One region of the Planococcus beijingensis genome, then DNA from elsewhere that is predicted to be linked to it. Evidence: riboswitches for the same ligand, from Rfam matches in the RefSeq annotation. Region 1 holds a riboswitch; the other holds the start of a gene.
The links. Region 1 has a riboswitch for S-adenosylmethionine ahead of IRE19_RS15835 (bifunctional homocysteine S-methyltransferase/methylenetetrahydrofolate reductase). Riboswitches for the same ligand answer to the same signal wherever they lie in the genome.
Positions count from the first base shown of each region.

Region 2: it holds a riboswitch for S-adenosylmethionine, as region 1 does, so the genes downstream of both, mtnW (2,3-diketo-5-methylthiopentyl-1-phosphate enolase) here and IRE19_RS15835 (bifunctional homocysteine S-methyltransferase/methylenetetrahydrofolate reductase) in region 1, are expected to answer to the same signal.

Region 1 is NZ_JADHDZ010000007.1:137,624-141,406, forward strand. It holds gene metH (methionine synthase) at 1-722, opposite strand, end outside; gene IRE19_RS15835 (bifunctional homocysteine S-methyltransferase/methylenetetrahydrofolate reductase) at 703-2,562, opposite strand; SAM riboswitch class I at 2,635-2,739, opposite strand; gene IRE19_RS15840 (DUF6920 family protein) at 2,992-3,759, opposite strand.
Region 2 is NZ_JADHDZ010000003.1:342,171-345,953, reverse strand. It holds gene IRE19_RS10385 (methylthioribulose 1-phosphate dehydratase) at 1-570, opposite strand, end outside; gene IRE19_RS10380 (2-hydroxy-3-keto-5-methylthiopentenyl-1-phosphate phosphatase) at 567-1,232, opposite strand; gene mtnW (2,3-diketo-5-methylthiopentyl-1-phosphate enolase) at 1,238-2,452, opposite strand; SAM riboswitch class I at 2,528-2,637, opposite strand; SAM riboswitch class I at 2,881-3,034, shown strand; gene mtnK (S-methyl-5-thioribose kinase) at 3,109-3,783, shown strand, end outside.

The DNA of each region.
Region 1 (3,783 bases):
AGCGAACGGATATGGTCCGTCATGAATTCCGGTCCTGTTGCACAGTTCAAGCCGACCGACAAGGGTTTGACGTGTTCGATCGAGATGTAGAACGCTTCGATGCTTTGGCCGGCGAGTGTCGTGCCCATCGGTTCGATGGTCCCTGACACCATAATCGGCAATTCGATTCCGGTTTCTTCAAAAGCTTGCTTGATGCCGATAGTCGCCGCTTTGACATTCAGCATGTCCTGGCTCGTCTCCAGCAAGATCAAATCCGCTCCGCCTTCAATCAATGCCTTGGCTTGCACATAAAAGTTTTCCAGCATTTCATCAAATGTCGCGCCGCCTGTCACCGACAATGTTTTCGTCGTCGGCCCAATAGCACCGGCCACAAAACGCGGCCATTCCGGCGTTGAATAAGCAGCCGCCGCCTTTTTTGCGATTTCCACTCCACGCCGGTTGATTTCCGCTGCCTGATCGCCGATTCCATACTCATCCAACACGATCGGCGTTCCGCCGAATGTATTGGTGCAAAGAATATCAGCTCCCGCTTCCAAATAGGCCGCATGAATTTCTTCAATAACCTCCGGACGGACAATATTCAAATATTCGTTGCAGCCGTCGAATTCATCACCACCAAAATCTTCAGGTGAAAGATCCGCATTCTGGATCATCGTTCCCATAGCTCCATCGATGATCAATATTCTTTTTTCGAGTTGTTGTTCAATAAGATGTTTGGACATGTATAGGATCGCTCTCTTTCTGTTGATCTAGTTGTCTGATGTAATGGATCAATTCCACGGTCATATCGTAACGGACAAACGGTGTGATCAGGTAGATGCCATGGAACAGTTCAGCTGCTGTATCGATCAATTCTTTCGCAATCTGGATGCCTTCTTCCGTCGCGCGGCCTTTGTCTTCGCCGCAGGCACGCATACGTTCAAGCGCATCTTCCGACAGTTTGATTCCCGGCACTTCATTGTGCAGGAATTCGGCACTGCGGATGCTCGTCAACGGCATAACTCCGATAAAAATCGGTGTTTCCAGGTGTTTGGTCGCTTCGTGGATTTCGATGATTTTCTCTTTTGTGTAAACCGGCTGCGAAATGAAATAATCTGCACCGCTTTCGATTTTCTTCTCCAGTCTCGCTACGGCCCGGTCCAGCACACGGACATTCGGATTGAATGCCGCAGCGACCGAAAAGTTGGCTTTTTTCCGCAAAGGCTTGCCGGAAAATGAAATGCCTTCATTGAGCTTTTTGATCAGCTGGATCAATTCCATGCTCGACACGTCATAGACGCTGGTTGCTCCCGGGAAATCGCCGACTTTGGTCGGATCTCCTGTTACGGCGAGTATATCATGGATTCCAAGCGCATCGAGCCCCATCAAATGCGATTGCAGACCGATCAGGTTGCGGTCACGGCAAGTAATGTGGGCAAGCGCCCGAATGTCTTGCTTGTGTTTGAGGATCGAGCCCATCGCCATATTGCTGATGCGGGGCGATGCCAAAGAATTGTCCGCCATGGTTACGGCATCCACTCCCGCCTCGTTCAAAGCGGCAGAGCCTTCCAGGAATTTAGTGGTATCCAAATGGCGCGGCGTGTCCAGCTCCACAATGATGGTCCGTTCCGTTTTGGCTTGTTCATGAAGCGGTTTGACTGCCAATGCTTCCGCTTCACGGATGACAATCGGTTTTCTTTCCGTGACTTCTTTATGGGCAATCGGCGGCAAATGGTTCAGGTGTTTTTTCACTGCTTCAATGTGTTTCGGCGTTGTGCCGCAGCAGCCACCAATTAAACGGACCCCTTCTTCTCTCAACAACAAAGTGGCGCGTCCAAAATAATCCGCTTCCGATTCATAAACGATCCGGCCATCCTCCACATCCAGCAGACTGGCGTTCGGGTATGCCGACAAAAACGCTTTTTCAGGCAAGGTGACTTCTTCAAAAGCCTGGATGGTATGGTGTGGCCCCAAGCGGCAGTTGACGCCGACAATGTCCGCTCCCAGACTTTCCAGTTGATGAAGAGCATCGTTCAACGACATTCCATTTTGCAGAATCCCTGGGTCATGCATGGATACTTGCGCAATCAATGGTGTATCGGTCATGCCTTTCAGGTGCTTGACCGTTTCCGCAAGTTCTTCGAAATCGTAATAGGTTTCCAGCAATAGGCCGTCGGGATTTCCCGCCAATAAGTGGCTTGCCTGCTGGTCCACCATCGCAATGATTTCCTGCAGGGTGGCATCGCTTTTCCGGATTCCACGGATTCCGCCGATGGTTCCGAAAACAAATTGGCCGCCTGGCGCTGCTGCACGCTTGGCGATGTCGATCGCAGCTTTATTGATATCAGCGACTTGCGCTTCCAAACCGTAGCGTGCCAGCTTCGCTGCATTCGCTCCATACGTGTTGGTCTGGATGATGTCCGCACCGGCTTTGATGTAATCCAGATGGATCTTCTCAATCACTTCCGGGCGCTGAAGGTTCAATTCCTCATTGCAATACTCGATGCCGTACGAATACAGCAATGTTCCCATGGCTCCATCCGCTGTCAAAATCCTGGTCTTTAATTCGTCTAATAAACCCACTCTTCTCAACCTCCCATATATACAAAAAAAGCCTTCATGAAAAAGAAGGCTTTACGATATCAAACTCGTTCCTTTTCATCTGCCAGACAATTTCTTGTCTGCTGGATTTAGCACCTGACCTTTCGGCTGGTTGCTGAAGCTTCATAGGGCCAGTCCCTCAACTTCTCTCGATAAGAATTCACTATTCAGTTTTAAGTATTCTAAATATGGTACCTGTATCTGAAGAGCAGGTCAAGGCAATCTGTCGAAAAACAATGAAATTTCTGTGATTTTTTTCACAATGTATACGTTTAGGGCATAAATCAATTTTATACTTTCATCCAACCGTTGAAATTAGACCAGGAAAAGGGCGTTATGTTTTTATAAAGGCACTTAGAAAAATTTCCGAATGCATCCCGATTTTTTGCAGTCCTGCAATTCAGTTTGTCTTCAGGAAAATCGTCCATTGATAGAATTAAATCGAACATCATGTACATCAAATCGATACCAGGTGAACGGCCCTTCTTCCAGCATCCAGGTGATTTCCATCTTCACTGGAACGGTCAGTCCCCCCACTTTCCGCTGCTCTTTAACAGTGCCCACGCACAGCAGGGGACGTGCGTCTTCTCCACCGTCTTTGTAGCGCCAGGCTTCCACTTTCAGCAATTCGTTTTGTTCATTGAAAAAATAAGTGACAGAACCTTTAAGACCTTCAAAATTCATGGTCGCTGTTGCGGAGTGTGCGTCCACCTCCTCCCAGGAAATGAAGGGACTGAGGACAGCCGAAGGATACCAGACTAGCTCCATCAGGTAACGCTGGAGTGCGGATTCATTGGTCTTTTCATCATCAACTGTTTTGGAAATCGGAATAATGCCGGCAAGCTTGATATGCATGCCTGCCTTCCCTTCCAAAAAACTGTCTTTTCCTGTCACAACCAATCCTTTTCCCATTTTCAACTTCACGATCCATCGGAAAGCTGGTGGATCTGTATGGCTGATTTGTTCTGCTTCGGATACGGTCCACCGCTTCTGTTCGGGTTTCAGTTTCATTACCCCCGATTGCTTAAGGCTCACCAAATTGATTTGTTCATGGCCAACAGCCTCAATTTCAGATAACCACCCTTTTATACAGGTTGGCAGTGAGCTAATCATATCTGCTGTCAGTTTGTTGGAAATTGCCCGACCTGTTTTCTTTCCGGCTTTTTCTTTATTCTCCATCGCTCTCCCTCCTTTTACTTGCTA
Region 2 (3,783 bases), on a different contig from region 1:
TTCGCTGGCTTCAAGCAGCTTCTTTGCTTCAAAGCCATCTTTTCCCCAAACGGTGATGCCGTGGTTGCGGATCAGCACCGCTCCTTTATCGGCAGTGATATAAGGTTCAAAGGCTGCGGCGAGCGTGGGGATATCGGCGTGATTTGGAATGATCGGAATGGTCAATACAGCATCTTCTTCCCATAATCCAAAGGCCTTGATCAATTCCTGCCCCTGGAAATCGATTTTTCCTACATCTCCGTATAATTCGGAAATGACGTTATTGGCTACCGTGTGGACGTGGAGGCTGCAGCCGGCCCTTGTCTTTCCATATATCGCACAGTGCAACAAAGTTTCTGCAGAAGGCTTCAATAGAGTCTCAGCTGCCGGCTGTCCATCGGCATCCACAAGAAGGAAGTCTTCGTCAGTGCGTTTTTTCTTGTCTTTTCCGCTGGCGGTAACCAGAAATTCAAGTGGCTCGTCCGCCACTTTGATGGCAAGATTTCCGCTGGTTCCCATAAACCAGTCACGAATCGCCAGTTCATCCTTGACGTCGGCCAGTTCCAGCCATTTATCGTGCAATGCCGTCATGACCTCACCCCTGTATAGTCATCCACAATGGCGATGACTTCATGGAAAGTTTCAAACGGTTTATAGTCGATGTCCGCTTCCTGGCATTTTTCAGCCAGCAGATCCCGGGCAATGACAAAATCGGCTTGTTTGGCGGCTTCCCAGTCACTGATGGAATCGCCGATGACGATACTTTTGGCGCTGCTGCCTAGAAGATCCCGGATGACGGATGGTTTGCAGCAGCCACAGCCTTGGCTGGTACAGGTTTCGTCACAGCCATGTGGAAATACCAGTTTGATGGTGTCTCCTGAAAAATCGGCGCTGTTGCAATAGATGCCGTCAAAAGGTCCAAATGGTTCAAGCAGCGGGTAAACAAAGAAATCGATGCCGCCGCTGACAATGTACAAAGGAAGCTGCTGTTGTTTCGTATAAGCGACAAAATCGCTGAAGCCTTCGCGTATTTCGGCCTGCTCCAGCACATACGAAATGATGTCGTCTTTTGCCTCAACCGGAAGGAGGGAGAACATCTTCGCAACCCCCTCACGTATCGAAATGGATTGGTCAAGAATCTGGTCTTTGACGGTTTCCCAGTTCGGTGGATTAAATTTCTTCATAATGGCGATGATGTTGTCATTGGCTGTAACGGTGCCGTCAAAATCGCAAAAAATAATCGGTTTACTCAAGTGGTTCACCCCCATAGCTCAAGTGCTGTTTGTAGTTCTTGATGTTGTTTGCCTGCCGCCTGCAGAGTTTCTCCCTGCAGTACCGCATCGATGGCCTGCCTGAAAGCCTGTCCGCCGCCAGCTGCACCAGCGGGATGTCCATGGACACCGCCGCCGGCATTGATGACACTGTCGATTCCATAATCAGCCATCAGCAATGGCACAAGGCCAGGGTGGATGCCTGCGGATGGAACGGGGAAGCTGCGCTTCAGAGGGCTGTCTATCGTCAGTTCTTTGCCGAGCGCAAGGGCCGCTGTTTTCTCCAATGCAACACTGCCGTAAGGAGAAGGAAACAGGGAGAAGTCAGCTCCTGCATAGCGGATCAATTTCCCGAGGGCGAGCGGCGTAGCGAGACCATAGAAAGTGGAAGAAGTGAAAGCACCGCTGAAAGCCGGATGTGCCATGAGCGGCAAAGCAATTTCATCATCTTCAGCCAGTTCCTGCAATACATCGAGCCCGTAGGCATGAACATTGAACAACAAAGCATCCGCACCAAGTTCACGTGCTTTTCGTGCTTTTCCTCTCAGTGCGGAAGTTCGTCCTGACAAGTTCACCGCATAAAGCGTACGATGGCCTGTTTCTTCATAAACGCTTGTCAGCACGTCCTTACCAGTGGTGATGCGTTTTTCAAATGGGGTCAGCGGATTGTCGAATAAAATTTCATCGTCTTTGACCAAGTCCACTCTACCCAATGCCTGTTCACGCAATTGAGCAGACAGAAAATCCAGATCGCGGCCGATGACGCCTTTGAATATGCTCATCAGAAGCGGCCGTCCGGCTACGCCAAGTGTGTTGCGGATTTCTTCAATGCCGAAGCGTGGACCGGGAAAATGGCTGAGTAAGTCGTGGCTGAAATCCAGATCCACTAACTTCACTTCTCCGTCCAATGACAATTTTCCGAAAACCGTGGTCAAGATGGCCGGAAGATCAGCAGAGAAATTGGCGGACGGATAAGCGACAGCAACTTCCGCTTTGACCAGTTCGGGTTTCAATGGATGGTTGATTTCTTCAAATTCCTTAATGGAAACGACGTTTCCTTTATGATGTTTCAGCTGCTCCTGTTCAAGGAGCGGCAAATCGGTCCAGGAGCCGATCGTCAGACCTAAAGCGATGCCTTCCGCCTTTTTCTCAAAAGAACCAGGCTTTCCGTATAATTGATAAGTAGCAGTCAAGATGCTCATGTATTCAACACTCCCATGCAATTTTAAAAAATAAAAAACCTCTTCAAATAAGAAGAGGTTAAGGGCTTTAACAACTTCTTATTTTTCAGCCATCGGTTCTGGCTGCAAGAATTAGCACCGTGTCCACCATTGGACCGGTTGCCGGGTATCATAGGGCTTGTCCCTCCACCTGCTCTGAATAAGAAAGATATGAAATTGGGTAAGTTTTTTGGGCTGGTCCTACTTATAGAATCTCAGCGTAAAAAGAAATGATCATTCGAAATGGTAGAGCTGCTTTAATAGAGTAAAGTAATTCTGATTATTTCATGTGCACAGAAATCTGTCAACAGCATTGTTGCAAAATTGTTTTTATTTAAAAAATGTGATTGACAGTCAATTCTGAATCGTGATAGGATTCATTTCAGAACTTAATAGCACGATAAGCAGTACTCTTATCAAGAGCTGGCAGAGGGATTTTGGCCCGATGACGCCCAGCAACCGACCGTAATACCGTTGTGAGACGGGGCGCTTTGGCGCCAGGATGAATATCCTGTAAGGCACGGTGCTAATTCCATCAGAAATTTATTTTCTGAAAGATAAGAGGCATGGGATCTCTTATTCTGGCCTCTTTCTTTTGGAAAGAGGCTTTTTATATTGCAGAGAAAGGGAGATTGACCATGACACTTACGGCTCCAACCACCTATAAAGCATTAACCGAAGAAGCTGCCATCGAATTGGCGAAAGCGATTCAAGCATTTGATCATACAGCTCACTTGACGTGCCGGGAAATCGGCGACGGCAATCTAAATTATGTTTTTCAAATTGAAGAGGAAGCCACAGGCAAGCGGCTGATCATCAAGCAGGCTTTGCCATATGCCAAAGTCATCGGCGAAAGTTGGCCGCTGACATTGAAGCGTGCGACGATCGAAGCCAATGTTCTGAAGAAGCACGGCGAGTTTGTGCCGTCTTTGGTGCCGGCCGTCCATGCAACGGACGAAGCATTGGCTATAACGGTGATGGAAGATTTATCGCATCTCGAAATTGCGCGGGAAGGCTTGATCAACGGCCGGCAATTTCCAAGGCTGTCACAGGATATCGGCGAATACCTGGCCCAGACCTTATTCCACACTTCTGATTACGGGCTGCATCCTTTTGAGAAAAAACGATTGGCTGCTGAGTTTTCCAATCCGGAGCTATGCAAAATCACAGAAGACCTGATTTTTACCGATCCATTCTTCGATGTTGACACCAATGATTACGAACCGCAGCTGCAGGCAGCAGCAGAAGCGATTTGGAACGACCGCAAACTGCAGCTGGAAGTGGCGAAATTGAAGAAGAGTTTCTTGACTGAA